DNA from 3 places in the Methylobacterium sp. XJLW genome. Region 1 is predicted to be linked to each of the others. Evidence: riboswitches for the same ligand, from Rfam matches in the RefSeq annotation. Region 1 holds a riboswitch; each other region holds the start of a gene.
The links. A riboswitch is a leader RNA that binds a small molecule or an ion and turns the genes downstream of it on or off. The one in region 1 is predicted to bind cobalamin.

Region 1 (4,900 bases):
TGTAGGCGACCTCGACCGAGCGCGGCCGCCCGAGCAGCCAGTTGGTCCCGACCCCGTTCACGGCATTGCCGCTGATCGCGTAGACCTTGTCGAACAGGTTGTAGACCCGCACGGACAGGCGCGACTCCGCCGTGACCTGATGGTCGAGGACCACGTTGACGAGGTTGTAGGCCGGGCGCCGCGCCGTATTGCCGAAGTCGCTGTAGACCTGCCCCACGTTCTGAAGCCCGACCCGCGCGGTCCAGTCGCGGTAGACGTCCCAGGTCAGCCAGAGGTTGGCCACCCGCTCCGGCACGTCGATGGGCTGGTTGCCGGCATACGACACGGTGGCGCCGTTCACCGTCTGGTCGAACCGGTCGTACTGCGCGTGCAGCAGCGCGAGGTTGCCGTCCAGCCGCCAGCCCGGAGCAAAGCGCCAGCCCAAGGCCAGCTCGAATCCCTGCGAGGACTGGCTCCCCACCTGCGTGGACAGCGTCGGCTGGCCGGGGATTGCCGAGATCAGGTTGTCCTTGACGATCCGGTAGCCCGCGATGGTCCATTCCACGGCACCGTCGAAGGCAAGACCCTTGGCGCCGATCTCGACTTGATCGCCTGTGGCGAGCTTGAAGCCCGCCAGCGACTGGTTCAGCGTGATCAGGCTGTTCACCGGGTCGGTGGCGAAGCTGTACTGGGCGTAGAGCGCGCTGTCCGGCGTCGGGTTGTAGACGAGGCCGAACCGGTAGCCCAGCGCCCGGTAGGTCTTCTCGAACCGCGATCCCGTCTGCAGGTCCTCCCGATTCAGCGTTGGCACGTCGAGGCGCACGCCGGTGAGGAACGAGAGCTTGTCCGACAGGATCAGACGGTCCTCCGCGAAGACCGAGGCTTGGCTCGTCTGCGTGGCGTAGGCCGGACGGGCTCGCCCGTTCTGCGGGAAGAGGCCCGGATCGTAGCCGACGAGCGGCACGCTGGTGGTCTGGTCGAAGTAGAAGTTATTGGTGTGCCGGAAGTCGATGTGGTTCACGTCGAACCCGGCCACGAACTGGTTGGGCAAGCCGAACAGGCTGCCCCGGAACGTCGCGTCGAGCCGGTCACCGACCTGCTCCTGGCTGTGGTAGATTTCCAGATAGTCGCCCCGGTCCACCAGCCCGGTGCCGCGGTTGTAGGAATATTGCTCGACGTCGAGCCAGTGGCGCCGGCTTGTGAGCCGGTAGGCGGTGTTGCGGATCGTGATGTCGGCCGAGGGCGACCATTCGGTCTTGAGCTGGGTCCAGTTGTCGGCCCAGGTGATCTTCGCGTCCCGGACGTTGTAGTTGTTGAACCGGATGAGGTCCGGGATCCGTCCCTCGACGAGCGGCGTGCCCCAGTAGCGGGCGGGCTCCTGGTAGCCGAGATCGTGGCTCAGGGTGAACGCCAGATCGGCGCTCGGTCGGAACAGCAGGGCGGCCGAGACCGCGAGGTTGCGGAAATCGCCCTCCGGCCGGATCCAGCCGTCGGCGCGATTGCCGCTGACGTTGAGGCGATACGCGAAGGTGTCGCCGAACTCCGCTTGACCGATTCCACCGCCCGAATCGAACGCAAGGCGCGCAACGCCATCCGTGCCGACAACGGCGCGGGCGACGTTGATCGGCACGAAGACCGGCTTCTTCGGCACCACGTTGATCACGCCGCCGATGGCGCCGTCGCCGTACAGCACCGAAGACGGGCCGCGGAGCACCTCGATCCGCTCGACGTTCCACGTGTCGAACGGGAAGGTCACCGTGTTGGCGCCGACGTAGAAGCGCGTGCCGTCGTAGAGCTGCTGGATCGAGTTCGGGCCGGCGAAGCCCCGGGACGTGAAGGCGCCGTTGCCGTTGCCGGGTGCCGCGATCGTGGTGATGCCGGTGGCGTCCTGGGTCACGGCCTCGGCGATCGTGTCCTGACCGCGCAGCCGCGCGGTCTCACCCGACACGATGTCGAGGCTCGCCGGCGTCTCCAGCGGCGTCAGACCGAGGCGGCTCGCGGTCCGGTCGGGGGTGCGCAGATTGAGGCCGGTCGGCGCAGCGCGGTTCGGGTCTCCGCCCGCGCCGGCCACGGAGAGTTCATCCAGGGTGACGGCCTCCTGGGCGGCGCTCGGACTGGCGAGGAGCGCGAGGAGAACGCCGCAGAGGGGAGCCGGCCCGCCGGAGCGGGCGCGATGGATCGAGAGAAGCATGGGGGAAGCGGTCCGTGCACGGCGCGCGCCGGCCCCTTCGTCCTATAAGCATTGTAATAACATTACAATGCTTTGACCGCCTGGAAACCTGAGCCTGAGCGGGTGCGCGGAGGCCTCCCGGAACAGGGATCGCAGGTCGCGAAACGGTGGAGACGGACATGGGAACGGCGTCGCGGGCGCGCTTGCTGTGGCACGTCACCGCGAACGAGGCCTCGGCGGCCGCCTCCCCTCGGGATTGACGGCGCCTCGACACCCGCCAGGACACCCCGCCCGGCGCGTTTCGCGTGTGACCACGGCTGACGGCAGGTCTCCTGGCTCGCGGGTCGCCGCCCTCGCACCGTCTTCCCGGGGTGACCCAGTGACGTGGTGGTGAAGGGCTCGCCGCTTACAGTTGCGGGGGCAGCCGCGGCTTCGGGGCGGACCCCTCATCGCGTTCCCTTTTGATCCCCGAGGGGAACCGTCGAGGAACAGCTTGGCCGTCGTGCGTCCGGGCGTCAACCGCACGTCCGGGAGTTGTCGTGGATCGACGCGGCGGCCCGCCGGTTCGTTGCGGCGCCGTCGGGAACGATTTAGCCGGTTCGGCATGACGGTCTGGCGTCCCCCTGCGGAGATCCGCGTGAAGGCCTTGGGGCTCCCCCGGCGCGGCGATAGCCTGCTGGTGGCGGAGATCCATGCGGATGACGGACGGCTGACAGGTGTCCGGCCCCTCGGTGGCAGCGTTGCGTTCGGTGAGAGGGCCGAGGACGCGCTGATCCGGGAGTTCGAAGAGGAGCTCGGCGTCACCGTCACGGTGCTCGGCGGCCCGCGCGTCGTGGAGAACATCTTCCTGCACGAGGGGCAGGTCGGGCACGAGGTGCTGTTCCTGTTCCCGGTCGCCCTGCCGCCCGGCCGGTTCGACGGACAGGAGCGCTTCGTCTTCCACGAGGATTGCGGCACCGCCTGCGTGGCGCGGTGGTGCGATCTCGACGGGCTCGACGTCCCGGGCGGGCCGGAACTCTTCCCGGCCGGGCTGAAGGCCTTGCTCCGCGCGGCGTGGGACGCGGAGCCCTGACGGGCGCGATCGCGCTGCCGCCTTTGCCGCTGCGCGCGGGCGATGCTACAGCCGTGCAATCCCATCGGTCCGGACGTCCGCGACGCCGCGGCCCATGCGCCCGGACGCTCCGTCCGAAGCGGAGACGGGTGCCGGCGGAAGCATGACGACACGACCTCCCAAAAGCGGCGGGCCGAAGGGGCGCAAGCCTCAGGCCGGCAAGTTCGATGCGGGCAAGTTCAAGCCCGGCAAGTTCCAGGCCGACGGCCGTGCCCGTACGGGCCCGCGCACCAGCGCCCGCGACGCTGCAGAGCGCGCGGCCCGCAATCGCGGCGACGATGCGGGTGCGCGCGATCCCTGGGGTGCGCAGGGCGCCGCAGCCGCAGCCCCGGCCCGGCCCGCGAAGCCGCGGCGCGACGCCGCCGCGCCGCGCGGTCCGCTGGCGGCGAAGCCCGGCAGCCGGCCCGTTTCCAAGCGCTCGGAGGCCCCTGCGCCTGCCCCGGCCCCTTCCCCCGCGCCGACACCCGGTCCGACCCGCCGCGAGCAGCGCGCGGCCGCCTCCGCGACCCTCGCCTCCGGGGTGCAGACCCTGATGGTCGAGCCGGACGAGGCCGGCATGCGGATCGACCGCTTCCTCACCGCGCGTTTTCCGCTCCTGCCCTTCACCCGCGTGCAGACCATCGTCCGCAAGGGCGAACTGCGCGTCGACGGCAAGCGCGCCAAGCCGAACGACCGGCTGGAGCCGGGCATGAGCGTGCGCGTGCCGCCGCTGCGCCTCGACCAGCCCTCCGAGCGCCCGCGCAACGCCGCCCGCGAGCAGGACGATGCCGAATTCATCCGGTCGCTCATCCTCTACGAGGATGCCGACATGATGATCCTCAACAAGCCCTTCGGCCTCGCGGTCCAGGGTGGTTCGGGGACGGTCCGGCACGTGGACGGCCTGCTCGCCGCCCTCACCGGCCCGGATGGCCAGAAGCCGCGCCTCGTCCACCGGCTCGACAAGGATACGGCCGGCTGCCTGATCGTCGCCAAGACCCGGCTCGCCGCCGCGACGCTCGCCAAGAGCTTCCGCTCCCGGGCCGCGCGGAAGATCTACTGGGCGCTGACCGCGGGCGTGCCGCGGGTCCGGCAGGGGCGTGTCTCGACCTACCTCGCCAAGGAGGAGCCCACCGACGCCGACGCGCGGATGCGCGTCGCCAAGCACGGCGACGAGGGGGCGAGCCACGCGCTGACCTACTACGCGATGGTCGATCAGGCCGCCCAGAAGCTGTCCTGGCTGTCGTTCAAGCCGGTGACCGGACGGACGCACCAGCTGCGCGCCCACGCGGCCCATATCGGCCACCCGATCGTCGGCGACCCGAAATACTTCTCCGTGGAGAATTGGGAGCTGCCGGGGGGCATCCAGAACCGCCTGCACCTGCTCGCCCGCCGGATCGTCATCCCGCATCCGCGCACCGGCAAGCCCGTGGACGTGAGCGCGCCGCTACCGCCCCACATGGCGCAGAGCTGGAACCTGCTGGGCTTCGACGCCACCCGCTACGACCCGATCGTCGAGGCCCCGGAAGCCTGAGCGGGCAGCCAGGGCACGGCCGGGTCCGTCAGGGCGTCCGGGACTTCCGGCCGCCGCCCTGCGGCGCGACCCGCCGATCGCCGTCGGGGCCGCGCCCGGTATGCCGTCGCGACGGTCCCGCGTCTGGTCG
Region 2 (4,900 bases), 910 kb from region 1:
GACCCGGTCGGCCATCTCGCGCACGCGGTAGAGGTCGTGGGTCGCCATCAGCACCGCCGTGCCGCGCTCCGCCGCCGCCCGCACCGTCCCGGAGAAGGCCGCCGCCGCCGATGGGTCGAGGCCGGATGTCGGCTCGTCGAGCAGCAGCAGCCGGGTCTTTCGCGCGAGCGCGATGGCGATGCCGACCTTCTGGCGCATCCCCTTCGAATAGCCGGAGGCGGGCCGCGACCAGGCCTCGGGCGCCAGGCCGGCCGCCGCGAGATGCGTCTCGGCCTCCGCCCGATCGATCGCGAGACCGGCGAGGGTCGCGAAGTAACGGAGATTCTCCAATCCCGATTGCCCCGGATAAAGGGCCACCTGCTCCGGGATGTAGGCGGTGCGCGCCCGGGCAGCGATGGGATCCGTCCCTGCATCGATCCCGCAGACCCGGACCTCCCCCGCATCGGCCTTCAGGAAGCCGAGGATGAGGTTGATCGTGGTGGTCTTTCCGGCACCGTTGGGACCGAGCAGGGCATAGACCTCACCCGCGCGCAGGGTGAGGTCGAGACCGCTGAGGGCGGTCCTGCCTCCGAACTGCTTGACGACGCGGCCGAGCGCCAACACCGGCTCAACCGCCATCAGAACCGCACCGTCACGGAGCCCGTGATGCGACGGGGCGAGCCCGGATAGACGCGGAATACGTTCAGTGAACTCTCATAGTAATCGGTGTCGAATATATTCTCGATGTTGAGCGCCACGCGGGCGTTGCCGAATTTGTAATAGGCCAGCGCATCGACCGCGATGAAGCCCGGCAGGGTGAAGCCGGACCCCGCCGCGTCGCCCGCCCGCTCGCCCACGCCGCGCACGCCGCCGCCGATCCCGAAGCCGCGCCACGCGCCTGCTGGCTCGTAGACCGCGAGCAGGCTGCCGGAGTGGCGGGGCACGTTGACCAGGGGGGCGCCGACCGGAAGCACGTTGTCCTTGGTAACGCGGGCATCGGCATAGACGTAGCCGGCCAGGAGCTTCAGTTCCGGCGTGATCTGTCCTTGAGCCGTCAGCTCAAAGCCCTGGCTGCGCACGGCGCCGGCCGCGAGGGAGAAGCCGGTATTCGCCGGGTCGGGCGTGAGCACGTTCTCCCGCTCCACGCGGAAGGCGGCGGCGGTGAGGAGCAAATTGCCGCCGAATAATTCGGACTTGGCGCCGACCTCGTAGCCGAGGCCGGTCTCGGGCGGCAGCGCCGTGCCGCGCGTGACGGCGGCGGCGTCGGTGCCGATATTCGGCCGGAAGCTCGTGCCGACATTGGTGTAGAAGGCGAGTTCCGGGATCGGCCGGTAGACCAGGCCCGCCCGGGGCGAGGCCGCGACCCGCGACTGGTCCACTTGGCTGCGCACCACGCGCTCGCGGAAGCTCTGCTCGAAGATGTCGAGCCGAAGGCCGATCAGCGCCCGCCATTCCGGGCTCAGGACGATCTCGTCCTGCGCATAGAGGCCGGTATTGGTGATGCGCTCGATATTGTTGCGTGGGATGGTGATCGGCGGCAGCGCCTGTCCGTAGACCGGCGAATAGATGTCGAGGGCGAAGGGGCTCGTGCGGAAGTTCGAGCGCAGATAGACCGTCCGGCTGTCGGTGCTCTCCCGGTCCATGCCGAGGAGGAGCGTGTGGCCGATGCCGCCCGTATCGAACCGCCCGATCAGGTCGGCCTGACCGACCGCCACGTCCCAGCGATAGTCGCGCACGTTGCGGTCGCGAAAGACGGTGCGGTTGTTGGCGGCGATTCCGCGGATCTCCGCCGATTCCCCTTCCAGATCGCCGGTGTTGAAGTAAGCGGCGAGCCGCATCTGCCAGTTCTCATCGAAGCGATGATCGACGCGGACCTGCAGCGAATTGTTGTTCTGGTAGGTGCTCTGACCGGGCTCGCCGAGGAACCGCGAGAGCGGCAGGAAGCCGAGCTGGCGATTGAGCGCGATCACGCCCCGGTCGAAGACGATGCGGTTCTTCACGAACTCGGTCTCGACCGTAACGCGTGTGTCCGGCGTGACCTGCCAACTCACCACTGGAGCCACGAGCAGCCGGTCGCTGTCCACGAAGTCGCGGAAGCTGCCGGCCCCCTGTGCGGCGAGATTGAAGCGATAGAGGACCGTCCCGTCCGCGTTCAGGGCACCGCCGGCATCGATGGTACCGCGGGTCAGACCGAACGAATCGACCTGATTGCCGAACTCGACGAACCGTTCGGCGGTGGGTTGCTTGGTGATGAGGTTGACGAGCCCGCCGGGATCGCTGCGTCCGAACAGGGCCGCCCCCGGTCCCTTGAGCACCTCGATGCGTTCGATGTTCTGCGCGTCGGGCGGAGGCGGGGTCCCGCGATTGAGGGGGAAACCGTTCTTGTAGATCTCCGAGGTCGTCACACCACGGATGGCGTAACTGAAGATCGAAAGCCCCCCGAAATTGTTCTGCTGGGCGACGCCGGGCAGATAGTTGAACGCCCGGTCTACGCGGGTGGCGGCGAGGTCGGTGATCGTCTCCCGCGGCGCCACGGAGACGGCCACCGGCACGTCGATCTGCGGAGTGGCTGTGCGCGTGGCGCTGACGGCCGTGCCCGCTCCGTATCCCGGCGTCGGGCCGATCAGGCCGATGGTGCCGCGCCCGGAGGCCGTCGTGCGGCCGGCACCCTCCCCGACCTGCTCGACCGAGAGTTCCTCCAACGTCACGCTCTCCTGCGCCCGCACGTCCTCGATCGGAAGCCCGGCCGAGAGGACAGCGGCGAGCGCCAGCCGCCGACCGCGATGCGGAGTCCGCGGACGACGCGCTGATGGCGCTGAAAACCGCGCAGGCTCGCCGAGAGACGGACGTTCGGAGGTCGCCACCACACACTCGCTGTTGCCGGGTGGAGGCCACGGGGATACGGGCAGCGTCGCCCACGAGACGGCGACACCGCGCGCTCCGCCGGGGCACCCCGCCCGAGGGACGTCATCGTGCCGAAGGCAGGTCTCCTGGCTCACGGGTCAAAGCGCCCGCCGGACCTTCCCAGTGCAAGCACCAGTGGTCATCGGTGGCAGGCGCTCGCCGCTCACAGTTGCGGGGGCAGCTTCGGATTCGCTCCGAAAAGCGCACCGAATTCCCGTCTTAGCTCCGGGCCGGGACCCGAAGAACCTTGGCTGGACGATATTCGCCACCGGCGCGCATCCGGTCAACGGGCCTGACAAACTTTGTAACAGTGTTACGTTACGTGTGGCGCTATGGACACAGTCCGATCCCCGATGGAATGCACCGCTCTCACGTTGCGGTGATGGACCGGATTGGGCTCGGACGACGCGGGTCCGAATGAGATCGGCGGGCCGATGGCGGCTGGATATGCGCTATGCTGAACCGAACGGACGAGCGGTCATCGACGCCTTGTTTCATGCGCCGCTGGGCGCCGAGCGTCTCAGCTGAATGGAAATCCGATGGAACGCTCTTGGCATCGTGTTGCTGATTGCCGAACGCGCGGCCCGAGCTCATGACCCGGCATACGGTCCTTCGGTGACCCGCTCCATCTCAGGGCCGGCCTTGCCGTCCAGCCTTGGATCGCGGCATGCCTCATCGCCGTAGTCGCGGTGGCCCCGTGCCAAAACTTCTCCTTCGGCGCGAACCCGATACCCTGACCGGCTGGCTTTGCACCGGGCAGATGCTCTCGATCGGTTCGGTTCTAAGCCAGCCGGTCAAGTCAGTCGTGCATTTGCGGTCGCTCGATCGCCCCTACATCTTCCGCTCGCGATGGATACGCTTCTTCTTCGGAAGTGCCTTGTGACGGCCGATGGTGACCCTGGCTTCCGACACCGTCGGTCCGGCCAGCGCCTTGCCCAGTGCGGGACCAGCGGCCGTCGCGTCCGCGAACGTCGCGAAGGTCAACAGGGGTAAGGCGGCCAGCGCCGCGCGAAGAGCCCGGATCGTGTGCATAAGCGTTCACTCCTCTGTCTGTGGGCGCCGGGCCGTTTCCGGGGCCGGCCGGATGCGACGAGCGGTCTTCGGTGTGAAGGTGCTCCCCCGGAATCGAGCCGGTCCGACTGCGAAGTGCCGCGCCGATCATGCGCGTGAACCGGTGTGAAGAGGCTTGGGCAGAGACCCATTTAGTCTGACAAGATATCGTCGATCTGCGACGCGCAAGACTGATAAATGGAATACATGCTGCATCTATACCGAATAAACATAAATCATAAATCAATATATGCACCTTGATCTTTATCAAGTTCAGCAAGCTCTGTCATGCGCGACGGGGCGTTCCGGCTGCGTCAGACGCCTTCGAGCAGTCGGTCGAGGTCGAAAGACGGACGCCGGCCCAGATCCGGCCCATGATCGGTCAGGAACGTCGCGGCGCTCCGGCGTCCCTCGTCCCGAAGCATCGTCAGGAATGCCCATTCCGCATTGAGCTTCGAGGACGAGCCCAGCTCGGCGACAACGTCGCTGGCGATGCGGTGCATGCGCATGGCCGCCCATCGGGCGCACTCGGAATTGTCCGTGGGCGCGACCTGCCGCAGCAAGGCCATCATCCGCAGTTCCTTGAGCAGGACCGCGTTGAAGGAGATCTCGTTGAGCCGGTTGAGGATCTCCCGGGCCGAGGTCGGCGCTTGTCTGCGCTCGACCGGATTGACCTGCACGATGATCGTATCGCGCGACTCGCATTCGCGGACCAGGGGGGTGATCGTCGGGTTTCCGGAATAGCCTCCATCCCAGTAAGAGGCACCGTCGATCCGCACCGCCTGGAACAGGGTCGGCAGGCATGCCGAGGCGAGGAGCACGTCGGCAGTGACCTCGGCGTTGCGGAACACCCGGCCCCGGCCCGTATGAACATCCGTCGCGGTGACGAAGAGCTTGATCCGGCTCCGTGCGATACGCTCGAAATCCAGCCGCGAGTCCAGGATCTGTCTGAGCGGGTTGAAGTCGT
Region 3 (4,900 bases), 2.2 Mb from region 1:
TCGAACGGATGTACATGGACGCTCTGAAGGTCCGCGATGGCGGCTCGGCGCGTTCGGCCGGCGCACCCGCGGAACGTCTCAGGACCGCACCGTGACGTGTTCGGCCGGGATGCAGGCAGCGGGGTCGTCGCCGGTCGGATCGTGACCGGCGCGACCGATCAGACATCGTCGAAGGCGAGAGCTTCGGCCGGGTACTCCACCATGCTCCGGCGCTGAGCGTCGGTATTCTGCCACTCGCCGACCTTCATGTACCGGCCTTCGCGATCGCGAACCTCGACCACTTTCCCGATCGTGGGAATCGACTGGAAGCCCTGCGGCCAATTGGACGCGAAGTAGAACACCTGCTCGACGCGCTCCGAGAGGTGGCAGATCGCCGGCCCGAAGGTTCCGAGCCCGAAGACGAGGTAGCGGCCGTTCACCAGAGCGGCGACGTCGGAGATCAGCGATTCGCTCTGGATCTCTACGGGCAGGCCGCGCTGCGCCGCATAGGCCTCCACTTCTGCAATGACCGGGTTGAGACGGTTCTCGAAGACGAGCTTGACGGAACGAATGCGGCCCTCGGCCTGCAGCCGGTCGATGACCATCCGGTAGAAGGCGAAGGGCGGCTGCGGATAGTGCGGGTCGACCCAGGTGCTGAAGATGTCGCCCGACCGGATATGGATCAGGAGCTGATCGTCGGGCTTGGCCGCAAATGTCCGCGGCAGGCCGTTGAACAGGGGCCGGATCACATCCTGAACGATCGCGCGCGAGTCGATCGGGCCCTGCAGCGCCGTCACCCGCTCGAACTGCGTCGGATCGAAATACAGCCCGGACAGGAAGTAACCGTCCGGCGGAAGCGGCTCGTCCGGCGGAATGAACGTGATGCCGTCGCAGGTCAGCCTCTGGGTCAGAAAGATCACCTTGCTGCGGTCGACCTTCGGGACCTTGATGTATTTCAGGTTGAGCGCCTTCGCGATCGAGACCGCGATGATGTACTGCACGAGGCAGTTCCCGAAGGCGCCGTTCTCGAACAGCGACAGGCCGACGAGGTTGCGGCTTGCCTGGCCAGGCGCGGATTCGAGATTGTAGGTGACGTAGACGTTAGCGCCGGGCTTCTCGTTCAGGAGCGTGATGTCGAGCCCGAGCAGCGCCCGCAGGGCGATGAGGTCGATGGCGGCTTCATCGGCGCGGATGTCGACGCCTGCGACGAGCGCCGGATCCGGCACCGCGATCCGCACGAGACGCGCCCAGGCCCGCTCGTCGGCGCCGATGGCGGCCACGAGGGCGCCCGGCTTGGCGATCCAGCCGACGATGTCGGGCGCGGACCACGTGACGCCGTCCTGCGAGACCTCGACGGCCACATCGCCGACCTCGGGCGCGACAGTATCCTGTACGGGTCGCAGCGCGACCGCGCGGATCGGAAAGCGACCGTCCAGATCGATCTCGAGCCAGGCGGTGCCTTCGTCCTGTACGATCCGGGGGCCGCGGCCGGTGGCGAGATCGACGAGGACCGGGCTCGGATCGTCTGCGAGGGCCATCGGGTCTCCGAGAACTGAGCGGAGGCGCCCATGCCGGGCCGGCCGGGCATCCGGTGCGGCGGTGCCCGCATCGGGGCGCGGACGTCAAGCCCGGCCACCCGCGAAGGGACGCACGGGAATCCGAACGGATCTGGCGCCGCTCCGTTGTGTCGTCGCCGGCATGCGTCTACAACGTGTCGGTGACGGTGCCCTGGCAACGGGGTGAAAAGGGAATGCGGTGAGGGGTTTCGCCCCGATTCCGCGGCTGCCCCCGCAACTGTGAGCGGCGAGCGCCTGCCAAGCGCCACCGGAGCGATCCGGGAAGGCGGTGGGCGCGCCGAGCCGCGAGCCAGGAGACCTGCCGTCGCAACAGGATCCCGCAATGCCGCCGGTGGGGCGGCTGGAGACACTCGACGATGACCGCTCAGACCCTCGCCCCCGTCGCCGCCGGTACCCGCTCGTCGGAGCGTCCGGTCGCCGTCGCGCTCGCGGCCATGCTGGGCCTCGGCCTGCTGTTCATGGCGGGTTTCTCGCCGGCGATCGCGTTCCACAACGCGGCGCACGACTTCCGCCATACCCAGAACTTCCCCTGTCACTGACGCCCTCGGCGCAGGGATGATCATTCGGCTTCTGTCGGCGGCCCTGGCCGCCGGCTTCTTCGCGGCTGCCGTTGTGACGGGCCTCGAACTCACGCTGACCTCGCCGCTGATCGTCGCGGCCGAGCGCTACGAGCAGCAGGAACCCTCGCATCAGGCCGCGAAGGCCCTTCCGATCGTGCTCGCCCATGCCGGGCATGACCATGCCGCGCCCGACGCGGCACCGGAATGGCAGCCCGGCCCCGGCCTGCCGCGGATGGCCTTCACCGGTCTTGCGACCCTCGTCGGCGGCGTCGGCTACGCCCTGCTGCTCGGCGCGGTGATGATCGCCTGCGGCCGCGAGCCGACGCCACAGGTCGGTCTCGCCTTCGCGGTGGCGGGCTTCGCCAGCGTCGCCCTCGCGCCGGGCCTCGGCCTGCCGCCGGAACTGCCCGGCAGCGCCGCTGCACCGCTGGCCGCGCGGCAGGCCTGGTGGGTGATGACCGCGGCGGCGACCGGAATGGGGCTCTACCTGATCACGATCCGCCGTGCTCTGATTACGATCCTGGGTGGCCTCGTCCTGATCATAACCCCCCACGTCGTCGGCGCCCCGCAGGCACCGGAGGCCGCGTCGGAGCTTCCGGCCGCGCTGGCCGCACAGTTCGCCGCCCGGTCGCTGGCGATCAGCTTCGTCTTCTGGATCCTGATCGGGTTGGGGCTCGGCTGGGCGTGGCAGGCGTTTTCCCGCGACACGCAACGGGGAACGGCCCGTGCCTGAGACCGTCCTGTACGTCTGCACGACCTGCCGCCGTCCGGACGACGATCCGGATGGACCGCGCGCCGGAGCACGCCTTCTGGAGGCGCTGCAGGCCGGGAGCGCCGGCACGCCGGACCTGCGGGTCGAGGCGGTGGAATGCCTGTCGGTCTGCAAGCGGCCCTGCACCGTGGCGGTCGCCTCGGCCGACCGCTGGACCTACGTCTACGGCGACATGGATCCGGCCGCCTCGGCGGAGACCATCCTCGCCGGACTCGCGGCCTATGCGGCGACCTCGGACGGCATCGTGCCCTGGCGCGAGCGTCCGGAGGCCTTTCGCAAGGGCGTGATCGCCCGCATCCCCCCGTTCCCTGAACCCCGCCCGCTCCCCGCCGGCACCCTGGAGGCCGCGGAATGACCATCGTGAACAAGATCCCCTGCACCATCGTCACGGGCTTCCTCGGAGCCGGCAAGACGACGCTGGTCCGCCACGTGGTCGAGAACGCCAGGGGGCGCCGCCTCGCCATCCTGGTCAACGAGTTCGGTGACGTCGGCTTCGACAAGTCCTTCCTCGCCGCCTGCGGGGTCGAAGGCTGCACCGAAGAGGCTATCGTCGAGCTGCCGAATGGCTGCATCTGCTGCACGGTCGCGGACGATTTCGTTCCGGCGCTGGAGACTCTCCTCGGCCGCGCCGAGCCGCCGGAGCACATCCTGATCGAGACCTCGGGCCTCGCGCTGCCGAAGCCGTTGGTTCAGGCGTTCCAGTGGCCGGCGATCCGCTCGCGGGTCACCGTCGACGGGGTCGTCGCAGTGGTCGACGGCCCGGCCGTCGCCGCCGGCGTCTTCGCGGACGATCCGGAGGCACTGGCCGCCCAGCGGGCCGCGGACCAATCGGTCGATCACGACAATCCGCTGGAAGAGGTCTTCGAGGACCAACTCCTCTGCGCCGACCTCGTGGTCCTCAACAAGGCCGACCTCATCGATGCCCCGACCCGCGCTCGGGTGCGTGCCGAGGTGGAAGGCCACCTGCCCCGGGCCGTGAAGGTGGTGGAGACCGAGAACGGCGTCATCGACCCGCGGGTGCTGCTCGGTCTCGCGGCGGCCGCCGAGGACGATCTCGATTCCCGTCCGTCGCATCACGGCGAGGGCGAGGATCACGACCACGACGACTTCGAGACCGTGGCGCTGCCCGTCCGCCCCGCGATCACGGCGGGCGATCTGGCGGCCCGGGTCGAGAAGGCAGCCGAGATCCCGGGCGTCCTGCGGATCAAGGGTTTCGCCGAGGTCGAGGGCAAGGCGATGCGCCTCGTGGTGCAGGGGGTCGGCCGGCGCGTGGCCCACCATTTCGACCGGCCGTGGAAGTCTGGGGAGGCCCGGGACGGCAACCTCGTGGTGATCGGCCTCAAGGGGTTCGACCAGCGCGCTGTCGCTGCGGCCCTCGCGGGATGACGGCCGCCGCGCGCGCCTGCGCGGCTGACGGCGGCGCGCCGGTGCGCGCGGCCGCGGTTTAGGGGCCGTCGATGCATCTCGTGCGCATCGATACCGTCTCGCTCGACGAGGGTGAGGCGGCGGTGGATCTCGGGCAAGAGCCCGGCGATCTGGTTGTGCTTTCGTTCACCGACAGCGACCTCGCGGCGGTCGGTCAGGCCCACGCCGCAGAGCCCGGTCTGCCGAGTCTCCGGCTCGCGAAGCTCGCCAAACTGCGGCATCCGCTGTCGGTCGATCTCTACGTCGAACGCGTCGTGGCGCACGCCAAGGTCGTGGTGATCCGTTGCCTGGGCGGACTGGATTACTGGCGCTACGGGATCGAGCGCTGCGCCGAAACCGCGCGGGCGCACGGCGTCGTGCTCGCGGTCCTGCCGGGCGACGACCGGCCGGACCCCCGTCTCGCGCCGTTCTCCACCGATCCCGCCCTCGCCGGGGAACTCGACGCCTATTTCCGTGCCGGTGGTCCCGGCAATCTCCGGCGGATGCTGCGATCCCTGGCCATCCGGCTGGGCGCCGAGGGGGCGGTCGAGCCTCCGCAGCCCCTGCCCCGCGGCTTTCCCTGGTGTCCGGGTTGCGGCGCTCTTCCC

Region 2: another riboswitch for cobalamin. It lies ahead of A3862_RS01010 (TonB-dependent siderophore receptor); the one in region 1 lies ahead of A3862_RS26785 (TonB-dependent receptor).
Region 3: another riboswitch for cobalamin. It lies ahead of A3862_RS16700 (CbtB domain-containing protein); the one in region 1 lies ahead of A3862_RS26785 (TonB-dependent receptor).

What each region holds. Positions count from the first base shown of each region.
Region 1 covers NZ_CP016429.1:5,817,127-5,822,026, forward strand. The annotation lists gene A3862_RS26785 (TonB-dependent receptor) at 1-2,170, opposite strand, end outside; cobalamin riboswitch at 2,455-2,647, opposite strand; gene A3862_RS26790 (NUDIX hydrolase) at 2,787-3,221, shown strand; gene A3862_RS26795 (RluA family pseudouridine synthase) at 3,364-4,770, shown strand.
Region 2 covers NZ_CP016429.1:227,826-232,725, forward strand. The annotation lists gene A3862_RS01005 (ABC transporter ATP-binding protein) at 1-618, opposite strand, end outside; gene A3862_RS01010 (TonB-dependent siderophore receptor) at 618-2,705, opposite strand; cobalamin riboswitch at 2,942-3,148, opposite strand; gene A3862_RS01020 (hypothetical protein) at 3,715-3,915, opposite strand; partial or broken gene A3862_RS01025 (patatin-like phospholipase family protein) at 4,248-4,900, opposite strand, start outside.
Region 3 covers NZ_CP016429.1:3,588,157-3,593,056, reverse strand. The annotation lists gene A3862_RS16710 (S10 family peptidase) at 1-95, shown strand, start outside; gene A3862_RS16705 (discoidin domain-containing protein) at 159-1,517, opposite strand; cobalamin riboswitch at 1,684-1,876, shown strand; gene A3862_RS16700 (CbtB domain-containing protein) at 1,913-2,095, shown strand; gene A3862_RS16695 (CbtA family protein) at 2,112-2,849, shown strand; gene A3862_RS16690 (DUF1636 domain-containing protein) at 2,842-3,243, shown strand; gene cobW (cobalamin biosynthesis protein CobW) at 3,240-4,274, shown strand; gene cobN (cobaltochelatase subunit CobN) at 4,346-4,900, shown strand, end outside.